Geothrix sp. 21YS21S-2: one gene and its partner. The protein of the gene in region 1 interacts with the protein of each later gene in a pairwise test. Links are inferred from orthologs where the notes say so. Each region holds a gene or a part of one and is shown on either strand. Other genes may lie near its edges.

Evidence for each region.
Region 2: the proteins of pepT (region 1) and tpiA interact in binary tests that used the Escherichia coli proteins (3 or more experiments, as listed by UniProt). The link is inferred for Geothrix sp. 21YS21S-2 from one-to-one orthologs.

Annotation. Positions count from the first base shown.
Region 1 is NZ_CP132910.1:1,021,711-1,029,432, forward strand. Bases 1,886-4,736 are described here. They hold pepT (peptidase T), read left to right. Parts: upstream 1,886-2,594; coding sequence 2,595-3,878; downstream 3,879-4,736. Other genes in these bases: RAH40_RS04640 (M48 family metallopeptidase), read right to left, coding at 1,886-2,394; RAH40_RS04650 (immunoglobulin domain-containing protein), read right to left, coding at 3,925-4,736. Also shown: RAH40_RS04635 (MFS transporter), read left to right, coding at 1-1,070; more of RAH40_RS04640, read right to left, coding at 1,078-1,885; more of RAH40_RS04650, read right to left, coding at 4,737-6,075; RAH40_RS04655 (hypothetical protein), read left to right, coding at 6,451-6,927; RAH40_RS04660 (IS630 family transposase), read left to right, coding at 7,051-7,722. UniProt on the Escherichia coli protein: Cleaves the N-terminal amino acid of tripeptides.
Region 2 is NZ_CP132910.1:1,310,616-1,315,967, forward strand. What follows is about bases 2,424-5,194. They hold tpiA (triose-phosphate isomerase), read left to right. Parts: upstream 2,424-3,325; coding sequence 3,326-4,063; downstream 4,064-5,194. Other genes in these bases: pgk (phosphoglycerate kinase), read left to right, coding at 2,424-3,312; RAH40_RS05975 (zf-TFIIB domain-containing protein), read right to left, coding at 4,058-4,777; aroF (3-deoxy-7-phosphoheptulonate synthase), read left to right, coding at 4,869-5,194. In the rest of the region: tRNA pseudouridine(55) synthase TruB, read right to left, coding at 1-887; 30S ribosome-binding factor RbfA, read right to left, coding at 884-1,288; RAH40_RS05960 (class I SAM-dependent methyltransferase), read left to right, coding at 1,354-2,097; more of pgk, read left to right, coding at 2,119-2,423; more of aroF, read left to right, coding at 5,195-5,352. UniProt on the Escherichia coli protein: Involved in the gluconeogenesis. Catalyzes stereospecifically the conversion of dihydroxyacetone phosphate (DHAP) to D-glyceraldehyde-3-phosphate (G3P).

The DNA.
Region 1 (7,722 bases):
CGCTGTGGCAGGCGGAATTCAGGCTGGGCTACGGGATGATCGCCATGATGCGCGGCCTCTATTCGGGGGCGATGGCGGGGCTGCAGGTGCCCGCCGGATTCCTTGCGGATCGCCTGGGCGGGCGGGTGGTGTTGGCGCTGGGCACGGCGCTCACGGCCCTGGGCTACCTGCTCGCGGGTTTCACGGGGAGTCTGGCGGGGCTCTGCCTGGCGCTGGCCGCGGCCGGCGCGGGGTCCAGCACCCAGCACCCCGTGGGCTCGGCGGCCGTGGCGCGGGCCTACGGCGACAAGGCGCGGGGTCCCTTGGGCATCTACAATTTCACGGGCGACCTGGGCAAGGCCGCCTTCCCCGCCGCGGCCGCGCTGCTGCTCATGCGGATGCCCTGGCGGGGGATGCTGGGGCTGATGGCGGCGTTCGGCCTCTGCGCCGCCCTCGCCATCGGCCTGCTCCTTCCGGACGCCCCGCAGGCCGGCAGCGCCCTGGGGCCGGAGACCCCGCGCCGGGGCGGAGGACGGGGCGGGTTTCCGCTGCTCTTCGCCATCGGGGTCATCGACAGTGCGGTGCGCATGGGGCTGCTGACGTTCCTGCCGTTCCTGCTCAAGGCCAAGGGCGCGGGCCTGCCCACGGTCGGCCTGGGCCTCGCCCTGGTGTTCCTGGGCGGCGCCGGGGGGAAGTTCAGCTGCGGCTGGCTGGGAGGCAGGATCGGAGTGCTGTGGACCGTCGCGCTCACGGAGGGAGGCACGGCCGCGGCCATCCTCCTCCTTCTTGCCCTGCCCCTGACGCCGGCGCTGGCGGTGCTGCCCCTGCTGGGGATCATGCTGAACGGCACCTCCTCGGTCCTCTACGGCACCGTCCCGGAGCTGGCCGCCACCGACCGGACGGAACGCGCCTTCGCACTGTTCTACACCGGCACCATCGGCAGCGGCGCCCTGTCGCCGGTCCTCTACGGCCTGCTGGGGGACGCGGTGGGGGTGACCTGGGCCGCCGCGGCCACCGCCCTCACGGCCCTGGCCACCCTGCCCCTGGCCGTGGCGCTGGCGCCGCACCTGGTCGGGGACCGGGCGGGTTGACCGGGCTTCACCTGGGGAAATGCTCGGCCTTGTAGCGCATGGCGGTGAGGATGCGCTTGCGGGGGCTGGGATGGTCGAAGAAGAGGAACTCCTCCACCGGGCCCGGATCCGCCTTCCGGTACTCCACCAGCTTCAGCTGCGCCTCGGCGAAGCCGTCGGGCTCCAGGGACGCGTTCACCCCGAACAGGTCCGCCTCGGTCTCCTGGACGCGGGTATCGGTGTTCAGCGCCGGCGTCAGGACGAACATGAAGAGGGTGAACAGGCCCGCCAGGAGCGGCAGCCCCGCCGGATCGCCGATGTCCCGGATGCCCCAGGACCCGGCACGGCTGCGCAGCGCCTCGAAGGCCCAGGCCACGAAGGCGAACCCGGCCAAGAGGACCAGCGCGAAGAACATCAGGGCCTTGTACAGGTGGTTGAGCACGTAGTGGCCGAGCTCATGGGCCATGACGCCCTTGATCTCGGGCAGGGTGGACCGGTTGAGGAGGTTGTCGTTGAGGCGCACGGCGGTGGTGCCGAGGATGCCGCTCACATTGGCGCTGACCCGGTTGGTCTGCCGGGAGGCGTCGAACCAGAGGACATCCTTGGCCGGCACGCCGTTGGCCCGGGCCAGAGAGAGGATGGCCTGGCGGGCGGGGCCCTCCGGAAGCGGCTTGTACGCGTTGAAGAGCGGGTCGATGAAGGCCGGGGCGATGAACATCACGAAGGCCAGGACCAGCACGCCCCCGCCGGTGCCCCAGATCCACCAGGTGCGGGGGAACCGCCGGAGGGCACCATAGAGGGCGGCCAGGGCGAGGGCCAGGATGACCGTGGAGACCAGCAGGCCCACCACCTGGTCCTTCATCCAATGGGGAAAGGACTGGGTGGCCATGCCGTACCGGTGCTCCCGGATGAAGTCGCCGGCCACGCCAAGGGGCAGCTGGATGACCCAGGTGGCGGCCATGAACAGCACCGCGTAGAGCATGGTCTGAAGGGGCCGGCGGCGGGTGGCGCGCTCGGCGAACTCCCGCATGGCCGCGGAGGCGCCGGTGGCCAGCAGAAGCCCGAAGGAGCCGAGGGTGACCAGGAAGCTCCCCAGTTGAAGCCAGTAGCCTCCCGTGAAGTAGGCGTCCGAACGCCCGCGGGCCTCGGGGGAGATCCGGGCCAGGTAGGCCGCCGTGGCCTGTTCCGGATCCCGGGGCAGCGCCGCGCGCCAGGCGTCGTCCACGGGCCGGATCATGGCCGCCTCGCGGGACGCCGCGCCCGCGCGGACCTTGGCGGTGAAGCCCAGACCGAGGCCAAGCGCCAGGCAGGCGGCAAGGATCGCCCAGACGGATTTCTTTTTCATGGCGTCTCCCGGGAGGGCGGCGTCGCGCGCGCCCATCGATGAACTTGCATTTGGAGGTATGGCCCATTCTGGACCCGGCCGCGCGCCGGGGCAAGCCGGGCCGCCGCCTGCCGGGTTAGACTAGCGTGAACCCAACCTTCGCCCCGGGCATCCCCGGGCGCACGCCATCCGCCGGCCCGGTCCGGCGCGGGAGTCCCGCGATGACCATCTGGAAACTTGACGCCTCCGAACAGCAGGACCTCCTGGACCGCTTCCTCCGGTACGTGGCGGTGGACACGCGCAGCGACGACAACGCCGAATGCTTCCCCTCCACGGAAAAGCAGAAGGACCTGGCCCGGATCCTGGTGGCGGAACTGGAGGCCCTGGGCTGCGCGGGCGCGGCCATGGACGAGTGGGGCTACGTCACGGCCCGGGTTCCCGCCAATCTGCCCGCGGGCCATCCGGCCTTCGGCAAGGTGCCGGTGGTGGGCTTCCTGGCCCACCTGGACACCTACCACGCCACTCCGGGGGCCAACGTGAAGCCCCGGATCATCCGGGGCTACGAGGGGGGCGACCTGGTGCTGGGCGCCGGCGAGACCCTGGTGGCGGACCACAACCCCACCCTGGCCCAGTGCCTGGGACACACCCTGGTGACCACGGACGGCACGACCCTCCTGGGCGCCGACGACAAGGCCGGCATCGCCGAGATCCTGACCCTCCTGGCCTGGCTGCGGCGGAATCCGGACTTCCTGCACGGGGAGCTGCGCATCGGCTTCACCCCCGACGAGGAGGTGGGCCGGGGCACCGAGCACTTCGACGTGGCGGCCTTCGGTGCGCAGTACGCCTACACCCTGGACGGCTCCGTGCTGGGCGAGGTGGAGGACGAGACCTTCTGCGCGGACACGGCCATCTTCACCATCACCGGGCACGACGTGCACCCTGGCTACGCCAAGGGCGTCATGGTCAACGCCGTGCGGGTGGCGGCGAAGCTGGTGGAGCTGCTGCCTCCCGACAGCCTGCCGGAGACCACCGAGGACCGGCAGCCCTACCTCCACCCCTTCTCCCTCACCGGGGACGTGACCCGGGCCGAGCTCAAGCTCCTGGTGCGGGCCTTCACCGAGGAGGAGCTGGAAGGCCGCGAGGAGATACTCCGGAAGCTTCAGCGCGATGCGGAAGGCTCCTTCCCCGGGGTGTCGATCCAGCTGGAGATCAAGGAATCCTACCGGAACATGATCTACAGGATCGCCGAGGATCCCAAGGTGCTGGACTACGCCCTGGAGGCGGTGACCCGCCAGGGCATCACCCCCATCCGCCGGGCCATCCGCGGCGGAACGGACGGGGCCCGCCTGTCCTACATGGGCCTGCCCACGCCGAACATCTTCGCGGGCGGACAGAGCTTCCACTCCGTGCAGGAGTGGGTGTCCCTGGAGTGGATGGCGGCGGCGGTGGAGGTGTGCGTGCAGCTGCTGGGGGTGTGGGTGGAGAAGTCGGGGAAGGAAGCCTAGGATCGTGGGGCCGGTGGACCGGCCCCACGATTCACGGAGGAAGCAGTCAATCGCCGGTCGAAACCCAAACCGTATTGGATTTGGCGGAGCCATAAGGGTTGGCGACCATCACATGGATCCGGGCGTAACGGTCGGACGGGGCCACCGCGAAGGAGTAGGTCGCCGCTGTGGCGTTGGCCACAGCCGTTCCGTTCTTGTACCACTGGTAACGCAAGGGTGCCGAACCCGTGGCCACCACGGTGAACCGGGCGGTTTGGCCCACGCGCACCTGCTGGTTCGTGGGTTGGGTGGTTATCCGGGGGGCGGTGCCCGTGGTCGTCACCGTCAGGGTCGCGGGGTCGCTGATGGCCGAACCGGCGGAATTGGTCACCACCACCGTGAACTTCGTTCCGGAGTCGCCCGGGACGGTGGAGGGCGTGGTGTATCTGGACCCGGTCGCGGCGGGGATGGCGACGCCGTTCCTCCGCCATTGGTAGGTCAGTGGCACGGAACCGGTGGCCGTCACGGAGAAGGTGGCGGTGGCCCCCGCCCTCACGGTCAGATTGGCGGGTTGAGCGGTTATCGCTGGGGCGCTAACCGTGCCGACGACCAGCGTGAGGGTTGCGGGCTGGCTCGTCACGCTGCCCCCGGCAGCTTTCACGACCACCGTGAAGACCGCCCCATTGTCGGCAACCACGGCCGCCGGCGTGGTGTAGGCGGCCCCGGTTGCGCCCGCGACGGCCACGCTGTTCCTGAACCACTGATAGGTCACGGGGGTGGTGCCCGAGACCTGGACACTGAAGGTCGCAGTCTGCCCCAGGGTGACGGTCAGGCTCCTGGGCTGGGTGGCGATCACCGGCGCGCCGGGCAGTGGCGTTTCGGTCACGGGGACGTTCTTGACCGGGCCGGAGCCCACGGTTGCGGTGCGGGCGTTCCATTGGAACCCGTGGGGGAAGTTCACCTGCACCGGGTTCTGGAAGCCCGTGTGGCAGACGTTGCAGGCGGATTCCGTGGAGGTTCCGGTGCTGCCGTGCTCGGAGCGCCAGTCACTGAACCCTTCGCCGTGGTTCGAGGCGTGGCAGGCGCCGCAGCTGCCGATGGCCTTCGGGGCGGCGGCGGTGCCCTGGTACTGGGCGGCGGTGAAGGTGTCCATGGCCTGGCTGCTGGGGAGCATGGCGTGGGGCGAGTTGTGGCAGGCGGTGCAGGCCATGTTGCCGTGACCGGAGGCATTGCGGAACAGCACGCCGGCGGTGTCCACCCCGGGAACGTTGGTGTGGCACTGGCTGCAGCTCGGTTCATTCACCCAGGGCGTCCGGGCCTTGGTCAAGCTGGTCGCGGCGACGTTGGCCATGGAACCATGGCAGTTCGTGCAGGCGCCGGTCGCGTCCGTATGGGCCAGCGAGCGATTGCACCGGGTGGAGGCGCCGGGGTGGCAGTCGTAGCACGCGGCGCCACGGGTCGCGTGGGACCCATGGATGGCCTCGGACAGGTATGTGCCGGCGGAGCCGCGGCCGGTTTGGTTGAGCACCGGACTTCCGTGGCAGCTTGCGCACAGAACGGGGGCGCTGCTGACCAGGTTGGTCAGGTGCTTCGCATCGTGCTTGTGCAGGATGTCGCCCAGAGGGTCGGCACTGCCGTGGCATTTCGCGCAGTTGATCTCATCGGAGGTCGGAACCACGATCTGGGTCCTGGCCACCGTGGCCCCGCTGGCATCCTTCACGGTGATGAGGCCGGTCTGGTAAGGGTTCCAGACCCCCGCATCATTGATGGGCGTAAGGGGGATGCCGTTCACCACGAAACGGTTGCCCTTGGCGATCATGGCGCCGGACAGGCCGTTCGAGATCGAGGGATCATCCAGGTTCAGGCCATGGTCCAGGGCGGGGCTGGCGCCGAACAGCTTGAAGGCGTTGGTCCAGAACTGGCCGAAGTTGCCTTTGTTGGCGGAGGTGGTGTTGCCGAGGATGCTGTAGCTGAGGTTGACGCCCGTGGTCACCACGACAGGCGGATTGCCCCGCTGGACCACCTGGGCCTGGATCGTGTTGTACGGGGGCAGGATCACCGCCTTGTCGTAGGTGGGATTGAGGCAGTGCATGCCCAGGTCGTTCCAGGCAAATACAACGTATTTACTGGAGCCGGTGTTATTGGGCAGCTTCTGGGTGGACTGGCCGGGGAGAATGCTGGCTGCGGCCAGGAGGAGCGGTAGGAGTCGTCTTCGCACAGGCACCTCATGGGAAGGGGAAGGTGTCGAGGGACCGGGGGGCGGTCTCAGGAGTCGCCCAATATCGGTTGGAGGTAAAGGAGTGCAAGGGTTGCACATGAGAAAAAAGATCCAACATTCTGAAAATACTAAGGTAAAAAAGTTTTGGATTTAATGTCTATAGATCCAATCAGGAATACACCATTGATTTAGCGTCCCAGTCGCCCATGGATTGGTCATTTCCTGGGGGGGATCCGCTTCCCGTGCCTATGGGGAGACGAGGATGCGCACCCCCCCCCTGGCTGGAAGTGGTAACCTTAATTTTATCCAGCTACTTAAATGACGATCACGTCCCCTGCTGGCGTCCGGGACGATCAACCGGGCGAAAGGAATCCCGTGAAGCTCCTTCTACTGCTTAGTATTATTATTGTTTCCATTGGACTTTTGATCCGTGCCCTCCGCCGCCGCTCGCCGGCGACGCATCACGTAGCTTCGTCAGAGATCCCCGAAATCCTGGCCCAGCTTCAGGTTTCCGCTCGGGAGGGGAACGCCAGCGTTCTTACGCTCCCATCCGGCGGGGAAGGAGTCCAGCTCCAGTTTTCCATCGACCACGGCGTTGTCGGCCTGGATTGGGTTCTCGTTGGCCACAGGAACCTGTCCGACAAGTCCAGGATTGCCGAAATGGCGACGGCACTTGGCTATCACGTCGAAGAGTGCGAGCAGAACCAGGTGCGCCAGCTCCGGATCACCGGCCAGGGCATCGCGGAGCTGGGAACGGCGATCATCCGGGACTTCTATGGAATCCATCCGGCAGCCCGGATACCGATGGTGACGGTGGGCTTCAGGTGGGATCCCGAGGCGCATTGGAACTAGTGTAGGGCGCCAGAAATACCTGTAACGCCAATACAGCTCGTCGCATCCAGGCGGCAGGTGAGAACTTTGGCGCAAGTGGGGCGAGTTGATCTAACTGTGGAGCAATTCAGACGCCTTGAGGAAATGGCGCCGAGCCGGACCTTGCCTGCGCGCAGCGTCCTTCGGGCCAAGATTGTTCTTCATCGAGCTTCTGGCGAGTCCTTTCGTGACATCGGCCAGGCTTTGGGCTGTGATCATCGGACTGCTTGGCAATGCCTCAAGCGATGGGAGGAAGCGGGCTTCGATGGCCTCGAGAGGGAACGCCCAGGTCGAGGCCGGAAGTCTTGGGTGATTGCTTTGAAGGGGCAAGAGGTGCTCCATAAGACGACGCAGGAACAGCCCGTCAATGCCACGCACTGGAGCCGGGCCTCCATGGCGCAGGCCACCGGGGTGAGCGAGAGCACGGTGGGACGCATTTGGCGTCAGAATGGCCTCAAGCCGCACCGCACCGTTGGTTTCAAGTTAAGCAACGATCCTCATTTCGAAGAGAAGTTGGTGGACATCGTGGCCCTGTATCTGGACCCTCCGGAGCATGCCATCGTGCTGAGCGTAGATGAGAAGAGCCAGATTCAGGCCCTGGACCGGACTCAGCCTGGCCTACCGATGAAGAAGGGTCGCTGCGGCACCATGACGCACGACTACAAGCGCAATGGAACGACCACCCTCTTTGCGGCCATGAACACGCTGGATGGTACGGTGATCTCGGCCACGATGCCACGTCATCGCCATGAGGAGTGGCTGAAGTTCCTCAAGCGG
Region 2 (5,352 bases), 290 kb from region 1 along the record:
TAGATTCCGCCCCGCAGATTCGCGCAGGTCCAATAGGCGCCTTCCTTTTCCCGCAGGAGCGCCACGGTCCTCCCCTGGTGCACGCCCGCCACCGGCGCGCCGGGATCGGGGAAGCCCGAAGGCAGCGCCCACGCGGGCGCTTCCAGGCCGCCCAGGGGCACCGGGCGCCCGTGCAGGAGGTGGTCGGCCTCCAGGTCGTCCAGGACCCGGACGGAGCACCAGGGCAGCACGTCCCGCCCCTCCAGGACCACCCGGTTCCCGCTGCCGGGATCCTCCCAGGGGCCGATGGCGGTGCGCACGAGGCCCTTCAGGTGCGCGGGGCGCCCCAGGAGGCGCCCGATGTCCCGGGCCAGGCTCCGCACGTAGTAGCCGCCTTTGCAGGTGATGCGCAGGAGGGACTCCCCGGGCAGGTCGTGGGAGATCCACTCGGCCTCGTGCAGGTAGACCCGGGAGGGCCTCATCTCGAAGACCTCGCCGCGGTGGGCCTTCTTGTAGGCGGCCTCGCCGTCGATCTTCTTGGCGCTGGTGGCGGGGGGGATCTGGTCGGTCCAGCCCAGGAAGCCCGCCAGGACGCCCTGGAGGGCCTCCAGGGAGGGCGCGGGGCCTTCGGCGGTCACCAGGCCCATGTGGTCGCCGGAATCGGTCTCCGAGCCCCAGGCGACCCGGGCCAGGTAGGTCTTGGGCAGGGGGTGGAGCAGCTCCATGAGGCGCGTGGCCTGGCCCGCCAGCACCAGCAGGAGCCCCTCCGCGAAGGGGTCCAGGGTGCCGCCGTGGCCCAGGGCGAACTTCTTGAGCCCGGCCTCCCAGGCCTCGTGCTTGAAGGTCCGGACCACGTCGAAGCTGCTCTGGCCGACCTCCTTGTGGACGAGGTGGACGCCGGGGATCAAGCCTCTTCCCCGGCCGCGGGAGAAGGCACGGACTCATCCTCGGGCACGGGAGGACGCGCCGCCTCCTCCTCCTTGATCTTCTGGAAGATGGCCTCGATCTTGTTGCCCTCCTCCAGGGTGGCGTCCGGGAAGAACTGCAGCTCGGGCACGCGGCGCATCTTGAGGTGCTTGGCCAGGTGGGTGCGCAGGAAGCCCGCGGCGCGGCCCAGGGCCTTGCGCGAGCGGTCCAGCTGGGCGTCGTCGCCCAGGACGGTGTAGTAGACCCGGGCGATGCTGCGGTCCCCGGTGATGCGCACGGCCGTGAGGGTCAGGAACCCCAGGTCGGGATCCCGGAGTTCCCGCTGGATGAGGGTGGAGAGCATGAACTGGAGTTGGTCTTCGATCTGTTGGGGGCGGAGCATGACGGTTCCTCGAAGGGATAGTGTAACCGCGCAGCCGTGAGAGGATGGTCACGGGAGGGTCGCGCGTGCCGGAATGGTTCAAGGACTGGTTCGACCAGGATTATGCGGCCATCTACGCCGGGCGCGGCCCCGAGGAGGCCGAGACGGCGGTGGCCATGGCCCTGGCGCGGGCCCCAGGCCTCGCCTCCGGGCCCGTCCTGGATCTGGCCTGCGGCTCGGGCCGGCACCTGGCGGCCCTGCGCCGCACCAATGACCTGGCCTTCGGCCTGGACCTCTCCAGGGACCTCCTGGCGATGGCGCCCGCAGAGCTCCGCCCCTGGCTCCTGCGGGGCGACATGCGGCGCCTGCCGGTGCGCGGGGGAAGCCTGGCGGGGATCTGCATGTGGTTCACGCCCTTCGGCTACTTCTCCGACGAGCAGAACCGGGCGCTGCTCCAGGACCTCCGCCGCCTCCTCCGCCCCGGAGGCGTGCTCCTGCTGGACTACCTCAACGCGTTCCAGGTGCGGGCCAACCTGGTGAAGGAGGACGAGGCCATGCACCACGGCCTGCGGGTGGTGAGCCGGCGGTCCCTGGAGGGCGGGCGCATCATCAAGCGCATGGACCTCACCCGCATCGACACCGGCGCCACGCGCCGGGTCACGGAATCCGTGCGCCTCTACGATCCGGGCGAGCTGGTGGCCATGGCCCGGGAATGCGGCCTGGAGCTGGTTTCCGAAGCAGGGGACTACCACGGCGGCGCGTTCGAGGCCGCCTCGTCGCCCCGCTGGATCGGCTTCCTCGGCCGGAATGGGGTAGACTGGGGTCAATAACGCCAATTCCGGGAGACCGCCATGTCGTTCAGAACCCTCAGGGACATTGATGTCAAAGGCCACCGGGTCTTCCTCCGCGCGGACCTGAACGTCCCCATCAAGGAGGGCGTGATCAAGGACGCCACCCGCATCACCGAGACCCTGGCCACCCTCCGCCACCTCCTGGACGGCGGCGCCTCCGTGGTGCTCTGCTCCCACCTGGGCCGCCCCGCGGGCACCGGGTTCGAGGCGGAGTTCAGCATGGCGCCCGTGGCCGCGCACCTCAAGGGCCTGGGCCTGGACGTGCGCCTGGCCAGCGGCGTCGCGGGGGAGGCCGTGGAGGCCGAGGCCGCCGCGCTGAAGCCCGGCCAGGTGCTGCTCCTGGAGAACCTGCGCTTCGACAAGGGCGAGACCAAGAACAAGCCCGAGTTCGCCCAGGCTCTCGCCAGGCTGGCCGACACCTACGTGGACGACGCCTTCGGGGCCTCCCACCGCGCCCACGCCTCCGTGAGCGGCATGGTGCCCTTCATGCCCGCGGGCCGCGCCGTTGCGGGCTTCCTCATGGAGAAGGAGCTCAAGGCCCTGGGCAAGGTCATGACCGACCCGGACAAGCCCCTGCTGGCCGTCATGGGCGGCAGCAAGGTCTCCGACAAGATCGACATCATCCGCCACTTCTTCGGCAAGGCCGACGCCATCCTCATCGGCGGCGCCATGAGCTTCACCTTCCTCAAGGCCCAGGGCATCCCCATCGGGAAGAGCCTCTGCGAGGACGACAAGCTGGATCTGGCCAAGGCCCTCCTGGCCGAGGCCGCGGCCGCCGGCACCCGGCTCCTGATCCCCTCCGACCACGTGGTCGCCGACGCCATCTCCGCCGATGCCGAGTGCGACATCACCCAGGACGCCGCGGTGCCCGACGGGAAGCTGGGCCTGGACATCGGCCCCGAGACCGTCGCCACCTATGCCGGCGAGATCCGCAAGGCCCGCACCCTCCTGTGGAACGGCCCCATGGGCGTGTTCGAGATCGACGCCTTCGCCAGCGGCACGCTGACCATCGCCGAGGAGATGGCCGACGCCGCCGACCGGGGCGCCTTCGTGGTGGTGGGCGGCGGCGACAGCGTCTCCGCGGCCAACAAGGCCGGCGTCACGAAGCGCCTGAGCCACGTCTCCACCGGCGGGGGCGCGAGCCTCGAATTCCTCAGCGGCATGGAACTCCCGGGCGTCGTCGCCCTCCAATAGATCGGATCACATGATGAGAATGGTCGTCGCAAACTGGAAGATGAACCACCTGCGCAGGGACGCCGAGGCCTTCTGCGCCGCGCTCCTGGCCTCCTACAAGCCCGTGGACGGCGTCGTCGCCGCCATCGCCCCGCCCTTCCCCCTCCTCCCCGTGGTGAGCCGGCTCGTGGCCGGGAGCGCGGTGCGGGTCTACGCCCAGAACGCCCACGCCGAGGCCAAGGGCGCCTACACCGGCGAGGTCTCCATGGCCATGGTCATGGACGCCGGCTGCACCGGCGTGCTCCTGGGCCACAGCGAGCGCCGCCAGTACAACGGCGAGACCGAGGCCACCCTCCTGCCCAAGCTCAAGGCCGCCGCGGCCCAGGGCCTCCTGCCCATGCTCTGCGTGGGCGAGACCCTCGCCCAGCGGGACGCGGACCAGACCCTCGACGTCCTGCGCGGCCAGCTGTCCATCCTGGCCCAGGCCCCCGAAGGCCCCCTCGCCGTGGCCTACGAGCCCGTGTGGGCCATCGGCACCGGCCGCGTGGCCACGGTGGAGCAGATCGCCGAGGTGCACGCCTTCATCCGCAAGGAGCTGGTCACCCTCATGGGCGGGGCCGGCGGGGACGTGCCCATCCTCTACGGCGGCAGCGTCACCCCCGACAACTTCCCGGAGATCCTCAAGGTCCCCCACGTGGCCGGCGGCCTGGTGGGCGGCGCCAGCCTTGACCCTGCCAAGTTCCTCAAGCTGCTGGAGATCGCGGCCCTATAACCAGCGGGAGAGGCCGAACAGGCCCCGGACGACCGCCTCCAGCCCCGGGCTGCTGAAGCCGTGGGCCTCGCCGGCGTCGGCCATGAGGATGCTCCTGGGGGCCTCGGGGGCGCTGTTCCGGCGCTTCTCCTCCAGGTCCCGGATCTCGCGCTCCCGGTTCTTGTCCAGGCCGCCGGCCTCGATGAACGCCAGCACCCGGCGCAGCTCGTCCCGGTCGAACCAGAGGCCGTGGTCCTTGCACGCGTCCAGGATCACCCCGGAGTTGCGGGCGTAGTTGACCCGGTTCATGAACTTCCCGCACAGGGCGCAGGGGCGGTAGCGGATCTCCTCGGCCTGGATGGGCCCCCGGGGCCCCTCCCCGGGCAGGGCGCCCAGCACGCCGCCCCGCTCCTCCCGGCCTCCGGCGATGCGCTCGAACTCCTTCTGGGCCACCCAGACCCCGCCGCAGGCGTTGCAGGAGTCCAGGTGCGCGTCCCCTACGGAAGTATGGACAAGCTTGGCCTTGCAGGCCGGGCAGGCCAGGTCGGTGAGGGCGGCCTCGTGGCGAGTGACCTGGGCGCCGCACCGGGAGCAGTGCGCGGCGTGCACCGAGACCATGCCCAGGCACCGGGGGCAGGCGACGGTGGCCAGCTGGCTCCGGCAGTAGGGGCACTGGACGTCGTTCTCCCCCACGGCGGCCCCGCAGGATCGGCAGTTCAGGGTCGCTGCTTCCATGATCAGTCCTCGTGGTTCCAGGATGCCCCGTGCCGCCATGCGCATCAAGACAGGTTATATCCGACCCGTTAAGATGGGATTGGAGGCAACGATGCTCATCCTCATGGAGCAGGGCGCGACGGCGGAACAGGTGCGGATCGTCATGGCCGTCCTGGAAGGGGCCGGGGTGCGGGCCTACGTCCAGGACTCGCCCGCGGCCACCAGCATCCTGGCCCCCAACGCCTCCCGGGTCCTCAAGACCGACCGCATCGAGCCCCTGGAGGGGGTGAGCCGGGTGGTGCCCATCACCTCCCCCTTCAAGCTGGCCTCGGCCGACGCCGCCCCGGGCCGCACCATCGTGGACGTGCGGGGCGTCAAGGTGGGCGGCCGCGGACTGGCCCTCATGGCCGGCCCCTGCGGCGTGGAGAGCCGCGAGCAACTGTTCACCGTGGCGCGCTACGTCGCCGAGAGCGGCACGCGGCTCCTGCGCGCCGGGGCCCACAAGCCGCGCACCAGCCCCTACGCCTTCCAGGGCCTGGGCCAGGAGGGCCTGGAGCTGCTGATCGAGGCCCGGCGGGAGTTCGACCTGGGCATCG